3 regions of the Lysinibacillus sp. CTST325 genome follow, and region 2 is predicted to be linked to each of the others. Evidence: predicted binding sites of a transcription regulator. Region 2 holds the regulator's gene; each other region holds the start of a gene.
The links. The regulator LexA, encoded in region 2, represses DNA repair genes until DNA is damaged. The targets are predictions, from matches to a motif close to CGAACATATGTTCG.
Positions count from the first base shown of each region.

Region 1: a site for LexA is predicted at 1,699-1,712, ahead of ACYQ73_RS14830 (RpnC/YadD family protein). Genes of this name have one in related genera too.
Region 3: a site for LexA is predicted at 2,293-2,306, ahead of uvrB (excinuclease ABC subunit UvrB). Genes of this name have one in related genera too.

Region 1 is NZ_BAAFHO010000005.1:296,567-300,837, reverse strand. Features, by position in the region: gene pepF (oligoendopeptidase F) at 1-1,588, opposite strand, end outside; gene ACYQ73_RS14830 (RpnC/YadD family protein) at 1,758-2,720, shown strand; gene ACYQ73_RS14825 (hypothetical protein) at 2,832-3,041, shown strand; gene ACYQ73_RS14820 (Dps family protein) at 3,276-3,719, shown strand; gene ACYQ73_RS14815 (general stress protein) at 3,938-4,271, shown strand, end outside.
Region 2 is NZ_BAAFHO010000001.1:429,214-433,484, forward strand. Features, by position in the region: gene ACYQ73_RS02220 (GNAT family N-acetyltransferase) at 1-113, shown strand, start outside; gene ACYQ73_RS02225 (DJ-1/PfpI family protein) at 172-711, shown strand; gene ACYQ73_RS02230 (YneB family resolvase-like protein) at 958-1,635, opposite strand; gene yneA (cell division suppressor protein YneA) at 1,632-1,946, opposite strand; gene lexA (transcriptional repressor LexA) at 2,109-2,726, shown strand; gene ACYQ73_RS02245 (gamma-glutamyl-gamma-aminobutyrate hydrolase family protein) at 2,924-3,646, opposite strand; gene ACYQ73_RS02250 (prepilin peptidase) at 3,742-4,271, opposite strand, start outside.
Region 3 is NZ_BAAFHO010000004.1:12,786-17,056, reverse strand. Features, by position in the region: one part of gene prfB (peptide chain release factor 2) at 1-1,020, shown strand, start outside; gene ACYQ73_RS11740 (competence protein ComK) at 1,090-1,599, opposite strand; gene ACYQ73_RS11735 (IDEAL domain-containing protein) at 1,825-2,067, shown strand; gene uvrB (excinuclease ABC subunit UvrB) at 2,381-4,271, shown strand, end outside.

The sequences.
Region 1 (4,271 bases), on a different contig from region 2:
TTGTTAAGCCAGCGCTATATGTGTATGGATATAGGCCCATATAATAGTGTGGTTGGCGCATCCAAGTAAGCTCTGCTCCCTCGGTAATATCGACAGTGTCACCCCAGAAATCTTCTAATACGGAGCGTTTTAATTGATTTAAAACAGTAGCATTCACAGCTTCGCCAGCGTCGATTAATTCATATACTTTTCGCTGATAAGCTGCCTCTAGTAAGTGTGTGACGAAGTTATGATAATACGTTTTGGATACAATATTTGAAATTACCCAACGTTTGAAGCGAAGATCATCGTTATGGGTTAATAAATAATTAGCTAGTAGCATTTCATTCATTGTTGATGGTGCCTCGATAAAGTATAACGAAGGACGACTGTTAAAATAGGATTGATGGGCATGTGCATTCACAAAATGACCTGCGTGCCCAAGCTCATGAATTAAAGTGAATACCTCATTCATACGTTCATTCCAAGACATTAAAATATACGGATGACTACCATATGGACTTGAACAGAATGCCCCAGTCGATTTTCCTTTGTTAGGTGCATAATCAATCCAGCGTTCGTTAAACGCCTTTTCGAGCATCTCTTTGTAACTTTCACCCATAACGTCTAATGCTTTTTCAACATATTCTTTTGCTTCAGCCATTGTTAATTTCGGATCATAGTCTGAATCAAGCGCAATCTTTAAATCAGCAAATGTCATTTTTTCAATGCCGTTTGCTTGTTGAATAAGCTTTGCGTAGCGGCGCATATGTGGAGCAAGCTCTTTCGTAATCAGATCTATTTGACGATTATAAAGCGTACGATCAACATCTTGATCAAATAATAAATAGTCAATGACAGAATCAAAACCTCGTAAATCAGCTATAGTTTTTTCCTGTTGAATGTGTGTATTATAAATTTTTGCAGTTGTGTGCTGATAATCGCGCAACTTATTCGAAAATGCTTGGAAAGCTGCACGGCGAACATTTGTATCAGCGTCAAACTCCCAATCATTTTCGTATAATACAAAACTAAGTGGATGTTTTTCGCCATTGGCCTCAAACTCTCCAAAATGCATATCTACAAGCTTTGTCGTATTGTACGTTTCATATGGTGCATCAAAAGTAGAACTAAATGCAGCTAATGCTTTTTCTACTTCTGGATGTAGCTGATGAGGCTTTTGTTTTAATAATTCTTCTATATAGACTTTATAATTAGGGCTTAATGTAGCAGCTTCTTCTAAAATAGACTCATCTAGTGCTAGTAATTCACTGCGTACAAAAGAAATTGTACTACTTATTTTTCCGACTGCTGTTCCATATTTTGCAGCACGCATTTGGGCTGCGTTATCTGTATGATCAGCTTGATTATTTAAACTTGCATAAGTACCAATAGGAATTATGCTTTCATATAGTACTTCATAAGCTGTTATAACATCAATTACCTTTTGAGCATCCGTAATTGTACCTTGATATGTGCTTTCGAAATTTTTTGCATCTTCCACAAGCTTCGCTAGAGCAGGTTCAAAATCCGCGTCATTTTCAAGTAAAACTGTTAAATCCCATGTTTGTTCTACTGGTACATCTTTTCGTAATGGCAATACCTCCATTAATTAACACCCCTTTTTAGTAAGTGATTCCATTATAACGAAACTATTTCGGAAAGTGAAATAATTATAGAAAATAGTTTCAATGTTCTTAAAAATATAACAATAGAGTAGAAACTTATGTTCGTAATAGCTATAATGGATTTAAAGTTAAAGGGGGGATGTAGTTATAATGCAGTTAGTTTGGGAGAAACCAGATGTGTATAAGCTTAGTCAAGTGAATCAAGATAATCTATGGAAGAAGTTGATTGCGGATTTGTTTGAAGATTTTTTGTTGTTCTTTTTGCCAGACTTACATGCAGAAGTGGATTTTTCTATGCAAGTGGAGTTTTTACAGCAAGAGCTTTTCAAAGAAATTATTGAACATCGTCAAGGGCGCAAGGTAGCTGATCAAATTGCGAAGGTTCATCTAAAGAGTGGGGCAGAGCAATGGATCCTTGTCCATACAGAGATACAAGCAGTAGATGAAGTGCATTTTGCGAAGCGAATGTTTGAGTATTTTTATCGTATCAGTGATCGTTATGGTAAGAAGATTGTGGCAATTGCCATTTTTACAGATACGAGTACCAAAAGCACGAATCAGTATCATGAAAAGTATTATGGTACAGAAATAACTTATACATTTAACAAGTTTGTCGTGTCAGATTTTGATGAAGAAGAATTGAAAAAATCACCGAAGTTGTTTAGTAAAGCTTTACTAGCATCAATTTATTTAAATCAAACAAAAAACGAAATGAGCCATCGTAGTGCTTACAAAAGAGCATTACTAAGAGAAGTATGGTTATTAAGTAATGTTGAACGCACCGAGATACGTGCGCTTCTTTACTTTATTGATTATTTATTAAAGATACCAAAATCTATGTCTGAGCAGCTTTTAAGAGATGTAAAAGACGAAATTAAAGGGGAGGAAGAAATTTTGCATCTAAATAAAGAAGATTTACCGCCGACACTTGCTGGAGTTTTGGAATTAGAAAGACAGGAAGGAATTGAACAAGGAATTGAACAAGGAATTGAACAAACCATTAAACAAATAATCAGTGGTTTGATTGAAACGGGTGCTGACGATGAGTGGATTGCAGAAGTTTCAAAGCTTCCGGTGACAAAGATAAAAGAAGTTCGTAAGGAACTAAAATAATTAAAAAGTATTAGATCTAAACACTAATGTTGATAAACAAATGAAACTACAAAAAATATGTTTGGGCAGCTTGGAAGAGATCTGAAAGGGAAAAGAGGGGAGGAAGAGATTTTGCATCTGACACTTGCTGGAGTTTTGGAATTAGAAAGACAGGAAGGAATTGAACAAGGAATTGAACAAGGAATTGAACAAGGAATTGAACAAACCATTAAACAAATAATCAGTGGTTTGATTGAAACGGGTGCGGACGATGAGTGGATTGCTGAGGTTTCAAAACTTCCAGTGACAAAAATAAAAGAAATTCGTAAGGAACTAAAGTAACCTAATTATAATGACAATCTCTTATTATGTTTGTTGTGATTTTTAAACGTCCAATTGATGTAATCCATCTGTTTTTTAGGACTGGCTATGTAGCGGAAAATGTTTTGGTTTTGTATTTTTTTGTATCTACAGATGACCTTAGAATTTTTTTCAATGAAAAAATGTGTGTATAGCAAGCATACTTTGCAACGCATACTAATGGCTAGAACAAACTGGCACATTGGAGGAGAAATAATGTCACAAAACTTAAACAAACAATTGAATAAACTTGTCGCTACATGGTCTGTACTTTATACGAAATTGCACAATTATCATTGGTATGTGACGGGGAATGCTTTCTTTACACTACATGCAAAATTTGAAGAATTATATAATGAAACAACGTTAAATCTAGATGAAATTGCAGAACGTATTCTTTCGAAAGATGGAAAACCAGTTGCTACGTTAAAAGAACATCTTGAGCTGTCCTTTGTAGAGGAAGCAAAAGGGAATGAGACGACAGAGGAAATGGTGGCTACAACCATTGCCGATTTCCAAACACTTATGAAAGCTTTAAATTCAACAATGGAGCTTGCGGCAGAAGAAGGGGACGATCGAACAGAGGATATACTAAATGCTATGTATCAGTCCCTAGAAAAGCATACATGGATGCTGAAAGCCTTCCTCGGACATCAATAACCACAATTAAATGATAGGCGATGGGATTTCTTAATTCACTTCCGTTGCCTATTTTTTGATATTTCATGTAAGTTTAAGAGCAATGTTTCAAAAGGTGAAGATGTATCACAAAGATACTACAAATATTACAGTTCGTTAAAAGAATAGGTAAAAAGGTTTTTTTCTGGAATAGGAAGGGTATATACCAAGTAAGCCATACAAATTAGGAGGAATTGAGCATGATAAATGAACAAAACCCAAAAATTGAAGTGGCCCATACAAGGGAAGAAATGCTTCATATTTTAGAAAGTATGCGATTAGATGCATATCATATAGAGGATATTTACGTTATTGCAAAGGATCCAAGTAAATTTGAAGGTGTAAAATGGGATGCAAATGTTAAAACACAGGAGGTTGGGAATTGGGTTGATCAAATTAAGTCTTGGTTTACCGGTGAATCGGCTGTAAAAGAAGGATTTAAGCGATTTGATCTTACAGAAGGTCAAACAGCTTACTATGCTCATCTCGTTGAACAGGGTGTCATCGTATTATTTGCTGAGCATTCAACTGAAC
Region 2 (4,271 bases):
TGATGGAGAAAATCGGCATGAGACGCGAAGGTTATTTTAAAAAATGCATACCTAATGGAGATGAGTGGTGGGATGAATACTATTATTCTGTCTTAGAAGAGGAATGGATATAAACTACTATACAATTATGTCGATTTCTAAATATTCGTTTTAAAATAGAGGGAGAAATTTATGAAAAAAACTGCTGTATTATTGTATCCCCAGTTTAGTGAATATGAATTGAGTGTAGCATTATCAATATTAATGCAAGGAAATAAACCCGTTATAACTGTTGGATTAAACAGTGAAAAAATTAAAGGGGAATCTGGGTTATCTTGTATAGCCGATACACAAATAAGTGAAGTTAATCTTGACGAAATTGATAGCTTAATATTACCAGGGTGTATGGATATAACTTTATTAATACATGAGCAAGAACTAATTAATTTTATTAGTCATGTGAATGCCAAAAAAGCTCTCATTGCCAGTATCTCTAGCAGTCCAACTCTTTTAGCAAAAGCTGGAGTATTAAAGAACATCAAATATACTGTAGGATTATCTCCGGAGGGTATGGAAAAGCTAGGTTTCTTTGATCTTAGTCATTTCTCTGAAGACCTAGTTGTACAAGATGGCAACATCATAACTGCAAGAGGTAGAGGTTTTATACAATTTGGCATTACTGTGGGTAAAGCCCTGCATCTCTCTTTTGATGAAAATTGGTACCGAGGATAATGAAATAGCGCTAATTAATAATAGATGATATAAGTTTTTTTCAACATTATGAATTTATGAGGAAGAGAGGTAGAAATCACTACTTCTCTTATTTTTTATTTTCGATTGAATCCTATCCGCCGCTATCGACGTTCTATCCATCATTTTGACGATCCTATCCATTACTTCGCCGTTTCTATTCGTCACATTAGGAGCTTAAAACCTTTAAAAAGTAAAAAATCAGCGGGACGATAAAACTCCCACTGATTAAAACGTCACTTTGTTTTGCTCGCTTTCCTCTTGATGTTCCCGATATCTCCTATGGACTGTAGCTTTGCTTACTTCAAAGCCTAGACCTCTAAGAGTCATAGCGATTTCCTCAAAGGTGAAGCCTCGATGACGTAGGTTGACAATTTCGTCTACAGGGACATCCTTACGTTCTTGACCATTTGGATTTCCACGGTTAGATAAATTGTTTTCAGGGCGATAGCCATTTTCAACGGCACGACGCATACCACGACGTATTTTAGCATTATGGATTCTGCGCTGGTACTCCTCAACGATTGCTAAAATTTCTAGAAGCATCGTATCCATTTCATTTAATTGTAAAGGTCCCTCGTCTCGCATAGAAAAAACATCAGTTTCAGTTTTCTGCAATAAATGCAATACTGCCATTCGAGCATTTCCACGCCCTAAGCGTGTTTCATCCTGCACAAATAATGCATTTATTTCTTTTTCTTTAATGAAATCGAGCATTTCTAGTAAACCTTCACGTTCCACATCATAGCCACTATGCTTGTCCTTAAAAACACGCTTGACTTCATAGCCCTGCTCTTTAGCATAGCGCATCAACTCCTCTTGCTGACGCTCTAACGAGGAACTTTGTGTCTCTTTTTCTGTACTCACACGGCAATAGACAACAGCCGATTGTTGATTCATTTTCATTTTTCGTTTCTCGCAATTTCAATTGAATTTATAGGATAGGATTGGTCACCCACTACTGGAATCACTAGGGATTTACCTGCAATAATTTGTACGTTCGATAATTCATTTTCTGTTTTCACAAGCTTAATCCATTCATCCGTTTTCATTTTACCACGGTATTGATCGGCTAACGACCATAAGCTATCACCATGAGCGATTTCAATTTCTGTGTACGTTACATCGCCTGGGTCTGTTATAAAAAGGTATGCTGCAAAAAGTAGACAAGCTCCTAATAAAATTGTAATATGTGGATTTTTCTTTAACCAGTTCATGTTTAAAACCCCTTTTCTAGAATGTTTGTTCGGAATATATGTTCTCATATTAATACGAACAAACGTTTTTGTCAAACACTTTTCGAACCTATGTTTGCTTAAGTGTTCGCATTCTGTTATACTATTAATAAGTAAAATGATTAAAAAAAGAGGTGAGCAATTATGAAAAAAGTTTCGAAAAGACAAGAGGCCATATTAGAATTCATTAAAGAAGAAGTACGAACAAAAGGGTATCCACCGTCTGTACGTGAGATTGGTGAGGCAGTTGGACTTGCTTCAAGCTCAACAGTTCATGGGCATTTAGCTCGTTTAGAGCAAAAGGGCTTAATTCGACGCGATCCAACTAAACCACGCGCTATTGAAATTCTAGAGCCAGAGGATTCTATTCAAAAGCAACAAGTTATACATGTCCCACTAGTTGGGAAGGTTACTGCGGGTTCTCCAATAACTGCTATTGAAAATATCGATGAGTATTTCCCACTACCAGATATTTATGGTACGAGTGAAGATCAATTATTTATGCTAGAAATTATGGGTGAATCAATGATTGAAGCTGGCATTTTAGACGGAGATTTAGTGATTGTTAAACAAAGATCAACTGCTGATAATGGTGATATTGTCGTAGCAATGACTGAAGAGGATGAAGCAACTGTAAAGCGTTTCTTCAAGGAAAAAAATCATTTTCGTTTACAGCCTGAAAACCCAACAATGGAGCCAATTATTGTAGAGCAAGTTTCTATTTTGGGACAAGTTGTAGGTCTTTATCGTCGTGTACATTAAAAGTATCTCAATATTAAAGTATATAAAGAGGATATTATGTTCACATATGAGCATATACCTCTTTTTCTTATGTTTTGAGTGTTATTTTATACACTAAAAAAGAACCCACTTTAAAATGGATTCCTTACACCTAACAATGTATTCAAATTCACCAAGGTTTTCTTAGCCTTGGATAAAAAATTAACGCTTATAAAGTTTTACGCCTCTACTTTAAATTTCAAACTTGCCTTTACAAATGCTGCAAATAGATTCTTTGATACTTCATCTCCTGCAATGGCTAGCTCTTCAGGGTGCCATTGTACTGCTAGACAAAATGGTAAATCATCATGCACTACCGCTTCAACGATACCATCACTTGATTTTGCTACCACTTTCAACTTTTCTGCTACTACGTTTATTGCCTGATGATGAAATGAATTCACAGCAATTTTTTCTTCCTCAATAATCGTTTTTAATAATGTATCAGGTGTTAAATTAACATAATGTGTTGTAACACCTCGTGCTGCTTGTTGCACATGCTTTATTAATTTTTTACTATGATACTCACTTTCAATATCCTGATAGACTGTGCCTCCAAACGCAACATTTAGTATTTGAAGCCCTCGACAGATTCCGAGAATCGGCATTTTCCGAATATAGGCTGCATTAATTAAAGCAAGCTCCACTGAATCTCGTTCAGGATGAACCTTCCCTAATTTTGGTGTAGGTTCTGCGTCAAAGAGGAATGGATGTACATCATAGCCACCCGATTGTAATAATCCGTCCGTCAACGATAAAATTTGTGCTACATCCTCTTCAACGCCAATTGGAATTATAAGTGGAACTCCCCCTGCTTCAATTATACTTTTGCTATAAGCAGCATTTAATCTTGAGGACAAATCATCCTCCGCAAAAGCCGTTATACCGATAATTGGTTTCATCCTATCCCCTCCATGATCTTTATCTTGCATTAACTGCCTGTAAAAACCTAATTGGTGAAGACTATTAATCATTGAAAGAATCCATCACTGATTAATTACCAAAACCCAAGATACCAATTCATCAACGCATCCCCATAGAAATAGACAATAATAGCTGCTAGAGCAATAGAAGGTCCGAATGGTATAGGTGTTTCCCTTCCCTGTCCGCGTACCTTTAATATAACTATGCCAACAATCATACCAATTACTGCCGCTACAAATAGCGTCAGAATTGTATGTATTGTCCCGAGTACGAGACCAAGTAAAAAGAATAATTTAATATCGCCACCACCCATTCCACCTCTTGATAGAACAGCTATACAATATAATATGCCAAAACCTACGACAGCACCAACTATACTATCCCACCACGGAGACAAAGGAGCTAGCACGCGTCCAAAAACTAGTAATGGTAAAAAGAATAATAGCACCTTATCGGGAATAAGCATATACGCAAAATCCGACACAACAATAATGACTAATAATGAAATTAATAATAGCGCTACAAAAAATTCTGCATTAAAGCCTAATTTCCAATAAGCAAAAGCAACTAATAGGCCTGCTATAAGTTCCATCAGTGGATAAA
Region 3 (4,271 bases), on a different contig from region 2:
AACAAAGAGGCACGCATTCAAGAATTAGATGAAATGATGCTTGAGCCAGGTTTCTGGGATGATCAGCAAGGGGCACAGGTAATCATTAATGAGAGTAATGGCTTAAAGGCAACTGTTAATGAGTATAAAGATTTATTGGAAACATATGAGAATCTAGATATGACGCTAGAGCTATTGCGCGAAGAGCCTGATGAAGAATTGCAGGAGGAGCTTGGCAATGAATTAGTAGAATTCCAGCAAAAAATGGGCGATTTTGAGCTGCAATTACTATTAAGCGGTCCATACGATCAAAATAATGCAATTTTAGAGCTGCATCCAGGAGCAGGTGGTACGGAATCTCAGGATTGGGGCTCAATGCTGCTTCGTATGTACACGCGCTGGGCGGAAAAACGTGGCTTTAAAGTCGAGACAGTTGATTACCTTCCAGGCGATGAAGCTGGGATTAAATCTGTTACATTGTCCATTAAGGGTCATAATGCTTACGGCTATTTGCAAGCAGAAAAAGGTGTCCATCGTTTAGTACGTATTTCACCATTTGACTCTTCGGGTCGTCGTCATACATCGTTCGTTTCTTGTGATGTTATGCCTGAATTCGATGACAATATTGAAATTGATATTCGTACAGAGGATTTAAAAATTGATACGTATCGTGCAACAGGTGCAGGTGGTCAGCACATTAATACGACAGATTCAGCTGTTCGTATTACGCACACTCCAACTGGTACAGTCGTACAATGTCAGGCAGAACGTTCACAAATTAAAAACCGTGAAAAAGCCATGACGATGTTAAAAGGGAAACTCTATCAATTAGAGATCGAAAAGCAGCAGGCACAGCTAGATGAAATCCGTGGTGAACAGAAGGAAATCGGCTGGGGCTCACAAATTCGTTCATATGTATTCCATCCATATTCAATGGTAAAGGATCATCGTACAAATGAAGAAACAGGTAATGTAGGTGCGGTGATGGATGGTGATGTAGATCCATTCATTAATGCATATTTACGTTCGAAAATCGGGTAATGAAAGCCCCTCAGAGGCACATGGAAATTGTGCTTTTGAGGGGTTTTTTAGTTTGATAGGTCATTCAAATTAAAAAGGGGGATGATACGGAGTGTCTTGGCTAATCTCCTTACGTTCATTCATGTAATGTTTATAGAGCATCGATGCATTGACAAATTGCTTGCTAATCGAAGCATATTGAATAGGAAGTTCAATCTGTTGATCATTTTTCAGTGTAACGATACAGCCTATTTTACTCGGTACAATATTCGAAATGGCGTGAAGTCCAATCCAAATATTGTGGTTAGAGTTTGGAGAATACGTTGGTAGAAAAATACAAGGATAACCATAATCATAAGCAACAACGATTGGAAGCTTATGTTGATTGCCAAAAAAGCGTTTGGCGGATTGTCTTGCTGCTTCATAGGTTGTTCCTAGTGAAATACAAGATTTTCGTAATATATGCATTGGTTTCCGTGTGACGATAATTTCATTATGCTTATCAATTACCCGTGTGAAAATTTTAGAGTCATACTGCATTGGCTGAAGTAAATAGGTGTTGAAAGACATTAAATATCCATTGATGTAGTTTGCTGACATCTATGTAAACCTCCTTTTTCTATTTGTTATTGAAGTGTAGAACATAAAATTAAATTCTGAAAATATAGATAAAGGGAGAAAATCATTGATATATCAAGCGATTGTATAGAGAAATTGCTTGAAATTGCACGAGATTAATAGTAAATCGAAGTGATTTTCAGTTCTTATGCATTGCATTTTAATTTCAATTTTCTTATAATTTAGAAAAGGATCGAGGTGAGATCGTTGGATAAATATTATTCGTATACAGATTTTCTAAAAGCCGTTGGTCAGTCAAAGAAAGTTGATGAGGCAGAGAAATTATTAAACGAGATTTATTTAGATTTATTTTTAAATCATATCCAGCGTATGCATCGTGAAGAGCAGCTCATGGTTCTGATAGATAGAGCACTCGATGAAAAAGATGAAAAGGCATTTCATCTATACGCAGCCGAACTAGTAACTTTACATCAAGAAGCAAGTGAATAATATGACGAGCCCGCTCTCCGCTTATTGGAGGGCGGGATTTTTTTGCTATTTTCGTTCCAGTAGATCAGATCTACGGGAATCGAATCCCCTCTAAGGTAATGCATTTACATCGTCCTATCTCGATTAGCTAACATTTGGAAAGGGTAATCTATTTATAGATACGTTGTCATTAGTACGTACGTTCTATCGTAATCACCTTAAATATAGCAAACGGAAAAATTTTTACAAACATTCGTTCGTTAAATGTTCGAAATTTTAATAATGCTATGCTAAAATATATGTATCAAATTGGTAGGAAAGGACGGGGACATGTGTGCAAACATTTGATTTACAAGCGCCATATACGCCTAATGGAGATCAGCCACAGGCAATTGCGGAATTAGTGGAGGGTGTACGTGCAGGTAAACGTCATCAAACGTTGCTCGGTGCTACAGGAACAGGAAAAACGTTTACGATCTCTAATGTCATTAAACAGGTGAAAAAACCGACACTTATTATGGCACACAATAAAACACTAGCGGGTCAATTATATAGTGAGTTTAAAGAGTTCTTCCCTAATAATGCAGTTGAATACTTTGTCAGCTACTATGATTACTTTCAGCCAGAGGCATATGTACCGCAGACGGATACTTATATCGAGAAAGATTCAAGCATTAATGATGAAATTGATAAGTTGCGTCACTCGGCAACATCTGCATTATTCGAGCGTGATGATGTCATTATTATTGCATCCGTGTCCTGTATATATGGTCTAGGTTCTCCAGAAGAATATCGTGAAATGGTCGTATCGGTGCGTACTGGAATGGAAATTGAACGTAATCAGTTGCTTCGAAAACTGGTCGATGTACAGTATGAGCGTAATGATGTGAGTTTTACACGTGGGACGTTTCGGGTACGTGGCGATGTAGTGGAAATATTCCCAGCATCCCGTGACGAACAATGTATCCGCGTGGAATTTTTTGGGGACGAGATCGATCGGATACGCGAAGTGGATGCGTTAACTGGAGAAATACTAGCGGATCGTGATCATGTAGCTATTTTCCCGGCATCCCACTTCGTTACACGAGAAGAAAAAATGCGAAAAGCCATTGAAAATATTGAAAAAGAGTTGGAGGAGCGTTTAGCTCTTTTACGTGCAGAGGATAGATTATTGGAGGCACAGCGTTTAGAGCAACGTACTCGTTATGATTTAGAAATGATGAGTGAAATGGGCTTTTGCTCAGGTATCGAAAACTACTCGCGTCATTTAACATTGCGTGAAGCGGGAGCAACGCCATATACGCTACTTGATTATTTCCCTGATGATTTTTTACTTGTTGTCGATGAGAGTCACGTTACTTTGCCACAAGTTCGAGGGATGTATAACGGGGACCAAGCACGTAAAGGTGTGCTAGTTGAGCATGGATTCCGTCTGCCATCAGCACTAGATAACCGCCCTTTACGTTTTGAAGAATATGAGAAACATATACATCAAGCTATTTATGTATCAGCAACGCCTGGCCCGTATGAGCTTGAGCATTCTCCAGAAATGGTGCAGCAAATTATTCGACCAACAGGGCTCCTTGATCCACAAATTGAAGTACGTCCTATTGAAGGGCAAATTGATGATTTAATCGATGAGATTCAAGGTCGTATTGCTCGTGATGAACGAGTGCTCGTTACAACATTGACGAAAAAAATGTCAGAGGATTTATCAGCTTATTTGAAAGAAATGGGCTTAAAAGTGGAGTACTTGCATTCTGAGATTAAGACGCTAGAGCGAATTGAAATTATTCGCGAGCTGAGAAAAGGTACTTACGATGTTCTTATCGGCATTAACTTATTACGAGAAGGGCTAGATATTCCAGAGGTTTCTCTTGTGGCGATTTTAGATGCTGACAAGGAAGGGTTTTTACGTTCAGAGCGTTCATTAATCCAAACGATTGGACGTGCCGCTCGTAATGCTAATGGTCATGTCATTATGTACGCAGATAATATGACGGATTCGATGAAAAAGGCGATTGAGGAAACGAAGCGTCGTCGAGCACTGCAAAAGGCGTATAACGAAGAGCATGGCATCACACCGAAAACGATTGTTAAGAAAATTCCTGATGTTATTCGTGCGACACAGGTGGCAGAGGAAGAAGAATCCTATGTAACGAAGGCAACAAAAGGTAAGAAGCTGACGAAGGCGGAAAGAGAGCAGTTACTTGCTACTCTAGAAG